3 regions of the Bacillus sp. EB106-04-04-XG123 genome follow, and region 3 is predicted to be linked to each of the others. Evidence: riboswitches for the same ligand, from Rfam matches in the RefSeq annotation. Region 3 holds a riboswitch; each other region holds the start of a gene.
What was found. Region 3 has a riboswitch for thiamine pyrophosphate ahead of tenA (thiaminase II). Riboswitches for the same ligand answer to the same signal wherever they lie in the genome.
Positions count from the first base shown of each region.

Region 1: it holds a riboswitch for thiamine pyrophosphate, as region 3 does, so the genes downstream of both, tenA (thiaminase II) here and tenA (thiaminase II) in region 3, are expected to answer to the same signal.
Region 2: it holds a riboswitch for thiamine pyrophosphate, as region 3 does, so the genes downstream of both, thiC (phosphomethylpyrimidine synthase ThiC) here and tenA (thiaminase II) in region 3, are expected to answer to the same signal.

Region 1 covers NZ_JBYTDZ010000001.1:704,489-708,823, forward strand. Annotated here, with positions in the region: gene AC3WTB_RS03655 (thiazole synthase) at 1-189, opposite strand, end outside; gene thiS (sulfur carrier protein ThiS) at 194-397, opposite strand; gene thiO (glycine oxidase ThiO) at 394-1,506, opposite strand; gene tenI (thiazole tautomerase TenI) at 1,490-2,107, opposite strand; gene tenA (thiaminase II) at 2,082-2,792, opposite strand; TPP riboswitch at 2,871-2,980, opposite strand; gene AC3WTB_RS03680 (monovalent cation:proton antiporter family protein) at 3,040-4,335, opposite strand, start outside.
Region 2 covers NZ_JBYTDZ010000005.1:306,684-311,018, reverse strand. Annotated here, with positions in the region: gene AC3WTB_RS16535 (hypothetical protein) at 1-1, shown strand, start outside; gene thiC (phosphomethylpyrimidine synthase ThiC) at 37-1,797, opposite strand; TPP riboswitch at 1,924-2,032, opposite strand; gene AC3WTB_RS16525 (LysE family transporter) at 2,268-2,900, shown strand; gene AC3WTB_RS16520 (YhcN/YlaJ family sporulation lipoprotein) at 2,946-3,563, opposite strand; gene safA (SafA/ExsA family spore coat assembly protein) at 3,898-4,335, opposite strand, start outside.
Region 3 covers NZ_JBYTDZ010000002.1:778,754-783,088, reverse strand. Annotated here, with positions in the region: gene AC3WTB_RS09400 (type 1 glutamine amidotransferase domain-containing protein) at 1-444, shown strand, start outside; gene AC3WTB_RS09395 (hypothetical protein) at 583-1,710, shown strand; TPP riboswitch at 1,767-1,870, shown strand; gene tenA (thiaminase II) at 1,958-2,644, shown strand; gene AC3WTB_RS09385 (ECF transporter S component) at 2,641-3,240, shown strand; gene AC3WTB_RS09380 (ABC transporter ATP-binding protein) at 3,215-4,335, shown strand, end outside.

The DNA.
Region 1 (4,335 bases), on a different contig from region 3:
TCTTGATAAATCAAGCTGCTCCAGAAAATTAGGCTGAGATGCTTCGAATATGTTCATTCTTCTGACAGCAAAGGTTAAAATTTCGGCTTCCGATACGTTCACCGCTTCTTTTTGAACCTCAAATGATGGGTACTTCCCTGTTCCGAGTAATAGTCTTGATGTGAATGTTTTTCCGCCAATGTGCAGCATTGGATCATCCTCCTCCTACAAAATGAACGATTTCAATCGTGTCATTTGGTTGAATGACTACTTGTTGAAACGCTTCTTTATCAATAATTTCTTGGTTCTTTTCAACGATCACCACACGGTTTTCAAGCTGATAGGCTGATAGCAGATCATAGATCGTTCCATTCTCTTGATCGAAGTCAACGATTCTGCCATTCAATTGAATCTTCATACGAATAGTGCCTCCTTTCGTCCAATACGAAATGCGTGAAGCCATTCCTCTTTGACCGGTTTGTCTAATATGAGGTCACGAATGATTTCTCCAGTAATCGGCGCAAGTAAAATGCCATTCCTGTAATGCCCTGCAGCAAAAAGAATACGCTTGTCTTCTGGATGTCTTCCGATATAGGGATGCCGGTCGTTTGTCGCCGGACGAAGGCCTGCCCAGCACTCTTCAATCGGCATCTCTTTAATAGAAGGCATAAGCTGAGACGCCTTTTGAATCACAGTTTCCACTCCGCCAAGCGTTGGAACAGCCTGCCACTCGTTTGGCTTCATCGTTGCACCGATAACAAGCTTTCCGCTATCTCGCTGAACGATATAACAATGATCATGATAAATGGTGTGTGCGAGCGCTGGACCGTTATTCCATACAGACACACATTCTCCTTTTACTGGATAAAGAGAATGCGATAATCCGAGCTCTTCAAAAAAACGGCCAGACCATACACCACTTGCAACTGTCAGGTCATCACATGTGAATGTGCCCTTCGTTGTTCTGACAGTTAACACTTCTTTGTCCCGCTTCACTTCGATCACAGGTGTACACTCTTTCACATCTGCTCCGTACCGGACCGCCGCCTGCCACAAAGCCCTGCATACAGCGTAAGGCTCCACATGCACATCCTCTTCAATCAAACCTGCTCCCAGCATGTGATCTGTTACTTGAGGCATGCATTTTTTTACGCTGCTTGCGTCAAGCCACTTAAATGTAGACAAATGCTGCATCCGGCAAAGGGCCTGCTTCTCTTCTTCAGTAAAGGCGACCTTCATAATGCCGCCTGCTGAAGTCCGAATATCAATGCCTGATTCATGCAAAAGATCGACCTTTAATTTTTCGTATAATGCCTGGCTTGCTCTGCCTGCCTGAAAGAAAATATCCTCATGCCCCTCTCCTTCAGCATGTGCACCGAGCATCCCGGCAGCCGCACTTGTCGTTTGCTTCCCTATCTCATTCGCTTCAAATAAGACCACCTGTTTTCCTGCTTTTGCAAGGTGATAGGCGATTGACATCCCTATGATTCCACCACCAATGATTGCAACGTCATAATGCTTTTTCATAAGGATTCTCCTTTACCTTTTCAGAAAATGCTTGTGCCATCATACGCGGCTGATGATGAGTAAATATCCCAGACATGACAGCGATTCCTTTCACATGAGCATGTTTCAATTCTGGAACTCGTTCTGGGGTCATCCCGCCGATGGCCACCACTGGAATTGTTAGTGCAGAAGTCAGTTCTTTCACAAGCTGTACACCTCTTGCCTGGAGTCCTGGTTTACAAGAGGTGTCATATACGTGCCCAAACATGACATACTCTGCTCCATTTTTCTCTGCTGCTTTCGCTTCTTCTATCGAATGGACGGACACCCCTGCATGAAGGTGAGGGAATTTTCTTCGCAGCTCCTTCGGCGAAAAGCTATGGCCCGGAAGATGCACCCTGTGAATATTGGTTAGCAGCGCCACGTCTACTCGGTCATTGATCACGAGCTTTTCTTTCGGTACACCTTCTAAAAGGAGATTCTTCACGAGATCAACAAGCTCACCTGCTGTTTTAGACCGTTCCCGAATATGAATAAAATCCACTTCAGACGCAATGGCTTTTATTTGTTTGATCAGTTCACCCGCAGGAAGCGAATCATTTGTCACTGCGTGGAGTTCCATTTGCACCAACCCCATCTAAGCATGCTGTTTGCCACAATTCTTTTTGATACGCCATCTCCCAAAAGTGATATTCGTAATAGCTTGAAATCACAAAATTTTCTTTCATATTGGCGCGTACATGTTCTGGTGCTTTTTCTGCTAGTTCATCAAAGCGGTTCACCTGTTCGAAAACGAGTTCCTTAAACCAATCGCCTCCATATGTCAAAATCCATTCTTGGTAAATTGGATGGTCAGGTGTTGTTTGTTTCAGCTTTTCACCTACCTCATAATAGAGCCAGTAACACGGTAATAACGCGGCTAAAATCTCTTCAAACCGTCCGCTTTTTACAGACCGGTACATATGAGAGGTATACGCATAAGCAGTCGGGGAAGGCTTAAAGTTCTCAATGGCTTCATCAGAAATTTGCAGAAGCTCTGTAAATTTCCTATGCAGGGACAGCTCTGCTTCATACGTGCCCTGGGCATGATACGCCATTCTGCCCGTCGTATGTAAGTCCTCACTAATCGCCGCTCCATATGCCTGCACCTTTGCAAAATGAGTTAAATAATACGAATCCTGCATCACGTAATAAGTGAAACGATCGAGTGAAAGTGTGCCATCCCCAATCCCTTTGACAAAAGGATGCGTAAAGCTTCCATTCCACCATGTTGCTGCAGCCTCTTTACATTCTGTTGAAAACGTCATGTTCCTCTCCTCCTGTTTTTCCATATAAAAAAGCCACTTTCCGCGTGGAAAGTGGCTTGGAATTTGTAAAAAGCATAGTCAAAAACCGCACCACTTCCCTACGCAGGTATGAACCTGTTCAGGTAATGAGGGTCTAAAAGTCGACACTTTTATCTCAGCCCTTTTAAAGGACTCCCCTAGTGGATCAAATATATGATGTTGTACCTCTATCTTAATCAGGAATTGTTCATTGGTCAAGCGTTCATTGTCATTCTAATTGCGCTCTTAGTCCTGCCACATACTCCCTGGAGCCCGATACAAGCACACGGTCGCCGCTTCTAAGTGTCGTATCTCCATGCGGTACTAAGCTGTCTACTCCTCTGAAAATACGGACAAATACCAAGTCACCGGTGAAAGGAAATTCTCTCAGCATGACATTATGATAACGATGATTGTTCATTTGAATTTGATACAAAGAAGAATCCTCATTTGTTAGCAATCGAATCGCATCAGGTGCTTCAATCAAAGCTCTTAGCACCGTTTTAGATGAAAGGAAAGTAGAAAACGTATCAATGCCCGCTTCCTTCAATGTCAGCTCTGCCTCAGCTTTGTTGACACTTGCAATGACTTGTTTTGAACCTTCTTCTTTTGCAAATAAAGCAATTTCCTTATTTTTTGTCTCACTGCCTGTTGCGACGACAAGGACATCCTCTTGGCCGACGCCAGCCTTTCTCAGCGTCTCATCGTCGTATTGTTCAATTGATTCGACTTCAAAGATAGAGTCTGCCAGCAGTGCTTCCTTATTTTCTTGAAACACATGCAAAATCCGAATGTCATATTCATCCTGATGCAAATCAAGTGTGACAGGTAAGGTCAGCTGATTTGCACCAATAAAGGTCACACGCTTCTTATGGCTCGCCGCTTGTTCTTTTTTAAAGAGCGCTTTAAACCAAACAGGTGTTAAAATACTCGTTAGCACAGCAACTAAAATCAGCGCTCCAGACATTTTATGATCAATGACACCGAGCCGCTCACCAATCGTCGCAGCTGCAATGACGAGAGATAACGTTGAAGTTAATAAAAAGCCGGAGCCGATGACCTTATTCATGTCATACCATTTTTTCAAATAAAGAATTGGGATGAGCTTACTGATAAGCAACGCAATAAACAGCAGCGGAATCATGATCATAATCGTCGGATCCTTAAACAGTGCCCATATATTCAGATCCACTCCGACCATCACAAAAAAGATCGGGATTAAAAATCCGTAGCCAAATGAATCCAGCTGCTGAACGAGCTCTTTATTTGGCGAAAGAAGGGACACAAGTACGCCAGCTAAAAACGCCCCAAGAATATTTTCAGCCCCGAGTGATTCAGATAAGGCAACTAAGACTATAATGAGAGTAAAGATTGCCCTTGTCCCAATTTGCACGGTTCCTTTTGACATCGACTGAAAAATTGACTTTGTCTTAAATACGCGGCCAAATAAATAAAGAAGAATGCCTGCAGCAAATAATAAGAGCAGAAGCCACATGTTCCCTGTTCCATCTCCATAAATGGAGGA
Region 2 (4,335 bases), on a different contig from region 3:
ATAAGACCCCGCACAGCATCGTGCGAGGTTCTTTTTTTATGGATGATAAATTTGACTTCCTTGACTGACAAACTCCTTCGCCTTCTTTTCCATCTCTCTTTTCACTTCTTCAGATTGATTGCGGATATCATGAGAAATTTTCATACTGCAAAACTTCGGTCCGCACATCGAGCAAAAGTGAGCGGTTTTAGCGCCTTCGGCAGGCAATGTTTCATCATGGAACGCCAAGGCTCTTTCTGGATCAAGTGACAGGTTGAATTGGTCCCGCCACCTAAATTCAAACCTCGCTTTCGATAAAGCATCATCGCGCTTTTGAGCCGCAGGATGTCCTTTTGCTAGATCAGCAGCATGTGCAGCAATTTTATAGGCGATCACGCCTTCTCTCACATCTTCTTTGTTCGGCAGACCTAAATGCTCTTTTGGCGTTACATAGCACAGCATTGCTGTTCCGTACCAGCCGATCATGGCCGCACCGATCGCGGATGTAATGTGATCATACCCAGGTGCGATATCTGTTGTAAGAGGCCCTAACGTATAAAATGGTGCTTCCTTGCAAATGTCCATTTGCTTGTCCACATTCTCTTTGATTTTATCCATTGGGACATGTCCGGGCCCTTCAATCATTACCTGCACATCATGTTTCCAAGCAATCTCTGTTAACTCACCTAACGTTTCCAGCTCTGCAAACTGCGCCTCATCATTGGCATCAGCAATCGAGCCTGGTCTAAGTCCATCTCCAAGTGAAAAGGCGATATCATATTTTTTCATAATTTCACAAATGTCTTCGAAGTGAGTGTAGAGGAAATTCTCTTGATGATGAGCAAGACACCATCTTGCCATAATTGCACCGCCTCTTGAAACAATTCCAGTCACCCGATCGACAGTGAGCGGAATATATCTTAACAGTACGCCAGCATGAATCGTGAAATAGTCTACACCTTGCTCCGCTTGTTCAATTAATGTGTCCCTGTACACATCCCACGTCAAATCTTCTGCGACTCCATTCACTTTTTCAAGGGCCTGATAGATGGGAACGGTTCCTACTGGGACTGGGCAATTCCGGATGATCCATTCTCTCGTTGTATGAATATCCTTTCCAGTAGACAGATCCATCATTGTATCTGCCCCCCATCTGATCGCCCATGTCATTTTTTCAACCTCTTCATCAATGGATGACGTGACAGCTGAATTGCCAATATTCGCATTGATTTTGACATGAAAATTTCTTCCGATAATCATTGGTTCACTTTCTGGATGGTTAATATTTGAAGGAATGACGGCTCTTCCGCTCGCTACTTCCTCTCTAACGAACTCAGGGCTTAGCTCTTCTCTTATTGCGATAAACTCCATTTCAGGCGTAATGATGCCTTTTTTGGCATAATGCATTTGCGTCACGCGCGCTCCTTGTTTCGCGCGGAGTGGCATATGATGAAAATCAGTCTGGATAGAATGAATAGATTCATTCCCCTTTGAACGGTATCCATTATCCTCCGGTCTTACATGACGCCCTTCATAGTTTTCTGTATCTCCTCTTTCTTCAATCCATGTTGCCCTAAGACGCTTTAACCCCTTTGTGACGTCAATATGAACGTTCTCATCGGTGTACGGTCCACTCGTATCGTATACACGGACTGCTTCATTTTTTATGTTGCCCGCCTCTGTCACAGTATGTGAGAGCGTGATCTCTCTTTTTGGCACTAAGATATCGGGTCTTGATCCTTTCTCATACACCTTATGGCTGCCGTCAAAGCTGGATAACAATGATTGATTGGATGGGACACTTTTCTTTTCTTTCATTTGCTGTTCTCTCCTTTTCTTCTTGTCACCGGACAGGATGGAATCAGCACCAGCAAAAAACCAGGCTCTATTTAAAGAACCTGGTTTCGTCGTCAGAAATAAACATGCATATTATTGATATGATACATGCATCATCTTCAACTTCCCCACGCTGGTACGAGCCAGATCAGGTCCAAAGGGTTAAGAAGCTAAACTTCTCTCTCAGCCCATTTTGCGGGCACCCCTAGTCACTTTTATTGATTTCCACATCAGTGTAGCATAGAGAAATCATGAAGAAAAGAAGATTCAGGAAAATAGTTCCTTTCCCCTACAAGCATTATGGATCATGTTGATATACAGTCTTCTATACATCATCTATCTCACTCATTTCAATTAAATCTGAAATAATCATTGATCCTTTTCTCCTATTATGTATAATTAATCTAAACGGAGAATTTTTATACAATATATTCAAAGGAAGTTCTAGTCGATTGCAAACATTTCTCACATTTATCGTCGTAGGATTCTCAATTGCTCTGCCTGTTGGAGCAATCACGGTTGAAATGACAAAACAGGGACTGAAAAACGGATTTTTTCATGGTTTAACTGTCGGAGCAGGCGGTATGACCATAGACTTATTACTCATCTTGGCTTTATATGCTGGATTTGCTCAGTTTTTATCTTTGCCGTTTGTTCAAATCCCGCTCTGGCTGATTGGAGCTGTATTTTTAATGATTCTTGCATATGATTCCATTAAAAATGCGGATCAAGATATTCATTTAGCAGGAGAAAAGGTCAATAAATCATTCGCGAAAACATATCGAAACGGCTTGCTCGTGGCGGTATCTCCTGGAAATCTTGTGTTCTGGGTTTCTGTTTTTGGTGCTGTACTTGCGGATGCTTATACAAAAACAGATTCATCTGAATTTATGCTGGCTGCCGGCGGTATTTTGGCAGGGATTCTCCTTCATGACATTGGTCTACTCACACTTGTATCCTTAACAAGAAAAGTGATGAATCGGACGATGATCAAGTGGACATCCATTATTGCTGGTATTTTATTATTAGGGTTTGGCTGTTATTTCTTTTACGAATTTTATATAGGCATCAAGGTTTATTTTTAAGAAAAGGCTAAAGTTCGTGATGAACTTTAGCCTTTTTGTGTCAAACTATCGGGTCATGCCTGTTTGTCCTGTTTCAAATTGCGTTCTTCTCATATCTCTAAAGCGTGTGAATGCACCTTCATCTTTCATGACTTGGACTGCTCTTCCATCTGCATAACGAGTCGCTGCTTCTTCTACTTGTGATACGCCTTCTGACGTCAGGCGGCCATCTGATTTAATGGCAATATACACATTCTCATCCGTCACCATGACTTGAGAGTCTGCCACGTGATTCATTTTATTGACGCGGTTGGCAATTTTTCTTGAACGCTGGATGTTCTCTTGTTTATCGTAGCCTGAGAACGACATTTGGTTATGATAGTTCATATCTCCATGACTGTAGCGTCCATCTCCACCTGCAAGAGGCATTCGATCATCGGCTTGAGGACGGGTGCGATAATCAACATTCGTTGTATTCCCACCGTTCATCCCTTCCATGAGTTCAGAAACTGGTCCTTGATGATCTTGGTTATTGTCATCTGCACGGTTATTCGAATGATATCCGACCGGCTGACCTGATTGATTATGCCTTGTATCTACACCTGCATTGTCATTTGTACCACATGCTGTTAACCCAATAGGAAGAAGCACTAATGCGATTGTTTTTTGCCATTTTTGTTTCAAACGAAAAACCCCCTGTACAAATTCAATCTCATGAGCGCGAAACAGGCTCTGTTTTAGCATGTACAGTTAGGAAGAAAATCAAGCTGTCAGTTATAAACAAAAAAAGGAACGATTGAGATCGTTCCTTCTGGTATGGTGACAAAAGGCTAAAATGTTCTTGATTTTAACCTTTTGTCTTCTTTTCAGCGTGATAGAAAACCTATGCATTCTAGGAAGGACGAGCACAGGAGCGGAGCGAATTTGACATTCGTGAGCACCGGAGCGCAGACCTGACAACGAATGCGAGGGTTTGTCTACACGCTGAAAGGAACGATTGAGATCGTTCCTTCTGTCATTAATCCTCTTCTTCCTCCTCCGGCCTTGCAAATACGGATTGACCTGGATATGGCTGCATATATGGCTGAGCTGGATAAGCTCCCATTTGGCCATAAGGAACAGGATTCGGATAATGTCCTGGCCAAGGCTGATGATGCTTCATGCCATCATCACATCCGCAGTCTTCCTTGCCGTATGCGGCATTTGAGACGTTTGGATAAAAGCCTTGATTTACGTTAGCATTTGCATTGGCGTTTGAATGCATATGGTGAGGCCAGTGATGTCCGTCGTTTGCATGGTGCTCATGATTTTCCCCGTAGTAAGCAGGCGCTTGATACGCAGGATAATATGGATGAGCCGGGTATGGATATGGCATCATATGATGGTGATAATATGGCTGGATAGGATAACATAGGCCTGATCCCGGTAAAATTGGCGATGCCGGCACCATTTGCTG
Region 3 (4,335 bases):
CGACTTCAAGACACAAAGGCGCTTACAGATGTGAATCCAGCTGATTATGACGGCATTTTCTTTGCTGGGGGACACGGCCCTATGATCGACTTTGCGTCTAATCAATTGGTAGCGGATGCGATCTTAGCGGTTTCAGATAAAAATGGTGCGATCGGAGCCGTTTGTCATGGTGTTTCAGCATTCGTTGATGTGAAGGACGAAAATGGCAAATCATTTATCGAAGGCAAAAAAATCACAGGCTTCACCAACGAAGAAGAGGAAGCCGTGCAGCTGACACCAAAGGTTCCATTTTTATTGGAAACAAAACTTCGTGAGCAGGGGGCAGCGTTTGAAAAAGGAGATGCCTTTGCGCCATTTGCTGTCGTTGACGGACAAATCATTACTGGACAAAACCCAGGATCAAGTGCAGAAACAGCACGTTTGTTTGTTAAAACTATTGCATAAAACGATCAAAAACCAGCCGTTACATGCGGCTGGTTTTTTTGTTATAAAAATGTCCCAAAAAAGACCAAAACAATGATTGGAATAATGGTAAAATTATCACAGGGTAAAAAACCCAAAAGAGGAAAAGGGGATGTTCCTGTGAGAGCATTTTATGTCAAAATCACTGCAGCTTTACTGTCTGTTTTACTCATCGCAACAGGTTTGTTTTCACCAGCATTAAAAGCAGAAGAAGCACCAAAATCAAGTGGGAAACAATCACTCCTGACAGAAAAAGCGATTCAGCAAGTGCAAGAGTCGTTTTTGAAGCAGGATGAAGGAACCGCTATCCAACAGAAGCAAGTGAAAAAATCATTTAAAGTGAATAAGAAGAAAGGAATCAGTATCAAACGAAAAGCTGCTAAAGATGGCAAAATGCGCACGTCTGCCGTTCGCTCCATTGATGGACTAGCCATAAATCAATCGGCTGTCTTAACAGAGGAAGACCCAGTTGATTTATGGTTTTTAAGCACATCTTCACCTCAGGCACTCATCAGCCGGATTACTTCTTCAAACCCTGATTATTTCGTTCAATTGTTTGTTGTTGATTATGAAACAGGACAAGCCTACCCAACGGATCTTATTCAACCGGCAGGCAGTCTGCTTGCGTTAAGCAATTTACCAGCGGGTGATTATGCGTTTGGTATTACCAGTGGTGGAGACTTTGGAGACTCATATACATTACAGGTAAATGCCAAAAACCCACCAAATTTCACAGGTGCTGAATCCCTGTCATCAACATTGCAATACTTTGTCGCTACGTATGCCAATGGGGATGTTTTCGCAAATGGTACAAAAGTGTATAACAAACAATCTAAGACCGCCGATTATAAATGGGAGCGTGTATTTTACTTCTCATATGATGGAAAATATGAACAGAGAACTCATTCTGTTGACAGTGTGAAGGTGAAAAGTATTTCGGCACCAGTGTCGTACTCTGCTCCATACGCAAGTTCCTCAGAGGCCATTCTCGTCTACTTAGATGTGGAGACTTTATTTATGTATCATGAATCATCGTTTGCTAGCGGGCAGTACTACCATAGTAGCTTTGTTGATACACTTGGGAAGACAACACCAAGACGCTTAGATATTGATGATATGACAAATTACGGTGATCATATTTTAGCTGTAGATTTAAAAACAGGAAAGCCAATTGATTTCTTCAGTGTGTTGAATTTCTACTATGCTGCAGGAATCGAGAAACTGCCAACAATCAGAACGTTGAATTAAGAAAGGCGGTTGACATCAAATCGCCACATGTGTAGAGTAAAGATAATTAAATGACAAAAGTCCACTAGGGGAGTCATGTATGACTGAGACAAGAGAAAATCTTGGACCCTTTGAACCTGATCTAGTTCGTACTAGCGGAGGGAAGTGGAGCTGGACCTTGTCTTATTCATGATTGAATCGATAAGAAGGCCGCTCCATTTGGGGTGGCTTTTTCATTTATTCAACTGAAGAAGAGGAGGCTTTTTTTATGACATTTTCTACGCAATTAAGGAAAGAAGCAGAACCGTTATTTGAAGCCATTTATCAGCATCCGTTCGTTAGAGGCCTGGCAGCAGGAAAGCTGGAAAAGGAACAGATCATTCATTATGTCAAACAGGATGCAGAATACTTACAAGCATTCATTAAAATTTATGCAGCAGCGCTCAGCAGATGTACAGACAGAGAGGATATTGCGTTTTTTCATCAGCAGATTGCGTTTGTACTAGATAGTGAAACGCACCCTCATCAAAACCTTTGCCGAGTGGCAGGAGTAGCGTATGATGAGCTCCAAGGTGCTTCTTTGGCTCCGAGTGCTCATCACTATATTCATCACATGCTGCAAGTCGCACAGGAAGGTACGCTTGGTGAAATCATCGCTGTCCTGCTTCCATGTCCTTGGACATATTGGGAAATAGGGAAACGAATGCTCACAGATGTGCAGCCAGACCTGTCACATCCGTTTTATGAATGGATCACGTTTTATGGAGGGTTAACCGATTCTGTCACAGGTGAGCTTTGCAAACGGCTCGATCAATTGGCAGAAGCAGCAAGTGAGAAGGAAAAGGAAAAAATGAAACAGCATTTTATCTTAAGCTGCCAGCTCGAGTACAAGTTTTGGGAAATGGCCTTTACTGTTGAAGAGTGGCCAGTTCAACTGGAGGTGCATACATCATGACATGGAAGATGAAAGAAGTCGTCCTTGCCGTGATTTTATCCGTTGCGTGCGGTGTGATCTATTTAGGATGGTCCACACTTTACTTACCGATTACAGCACTTGTTGGCCCAGCAGGAGGCAATATCATGTTTGGAATATGGGTCATTGCCAGTCCAATCGTTGCGTATATCATTCAAAAGCCGGGGGCTGCCCTGATTGCGGAAACAGCTGCCGCGGCTGTGGAATTATTGACAGGCAGCCACTTCGGACTTTCAGCTCTGCTGATTGGTGTATGCCAAGGGCTTGGGGCAGAAATCGCCTTCGCTCTTTTTGGGTATAAACGATACCGCATGTGGACACTGATGCTGTCTGGTGCCTTTGCCGCTATCGGAGCGATGGCGTACAGTCTCGTGGCAAATGGCTTCGGATATTATACGCCTCAAGTTTTACTTATGACGCTTGTGACTCAAATCATTAGTGGAATGATACTTGGCGGATGCCTTGCGAAAGTGGTGGTGGAGGCACTATCCAAAACTGGTGTACTCAATCAATATGCCATCATGAAAGAAAAACGAAATAAAGGTGAACAGCATGAATTCATTTCTCGCGTGCAATGATCTGACTGTCCGTTTTTATGAACAGCCTAAGCCAGTTTTGCATCAAATCTCTCTTACGATTCAAAAAGGGGAAAAGGTGCTTATTTTAGGACCGAGCGGAAGCGGGAAATCCACGCTCATTTCGGTTCTGGCTGGAATCATTCCAGAGCATGTGGAAGCTGACATGCAGGGCGAAGTGGTGTTACAAAGACATACAGGCGTCATGTTTCAAGATCCAGACTCTCAGTTTTGTATGCACCGCGTCAATGAAGAAATTGCCTTTAGCTTAGAGAATCGTTCCGTCCCACGTGAAGAGATGGATGACATCATTCAGCAGCTCATGCAAAAAGTCCAACTGAATGTCGATCCGCATACAGAGATTCACACTTTATCTGGCGGCATGAAGCAGCGATTGGCACTTGCTTGTTTACTAGCATTACAGCCGGATGTTCTATTCTTTGATGAACCAACCGCACAGCTTGACCCGGCAGGTAGAATGGACATATTTCAACTGCTGCAGCAGCTTGCAGCCGATCAGCAGCAAACCATGATTTTTGTAGAGCATGTGCTTGACGGAGTCATCGAATGGATGGATCGGGTGATTTTATTAGATGATCAAGGCAGCATTTTAGCAGATGGAGCTCCAAAAGATGTGCTCGTGACATATGAGGAAGAAATGAAAGAGGCAGGAATTTGGCGGCCAAAATTATTTCCCGAGAAATGGTCCACGATTATTCAAGATCCATTTCATCCACTGAGTCAAACCTTTATGCAAACCTATGAAGCAAGAAAAGCGCAGCATGAAAAAGTGCCGTCAATCGAACGAGAGACAATGATTCGTACAGAAAATCTTCAATTAAGCTACGGGAAAAAAAGGATTATGAGTAACCTTCAGCTTGATATCAAAGCAGGAGATTGGGTGGCGATTATTGGAGAAAATGGGAGCGGAAAAAGTACGTGTCTCAAACATTTGATCCGCTTAGAGCCAGCTAAAAAAGGTCATATTTACTTAAAAGAAACAGACCTTAAAAAATGGTCTGACCGACTACTCTATGAAAAAGCAGGCTTTGTGTTTCAAAATCCGGAGCTTCAATTTATACAAGACACAGTATTCGA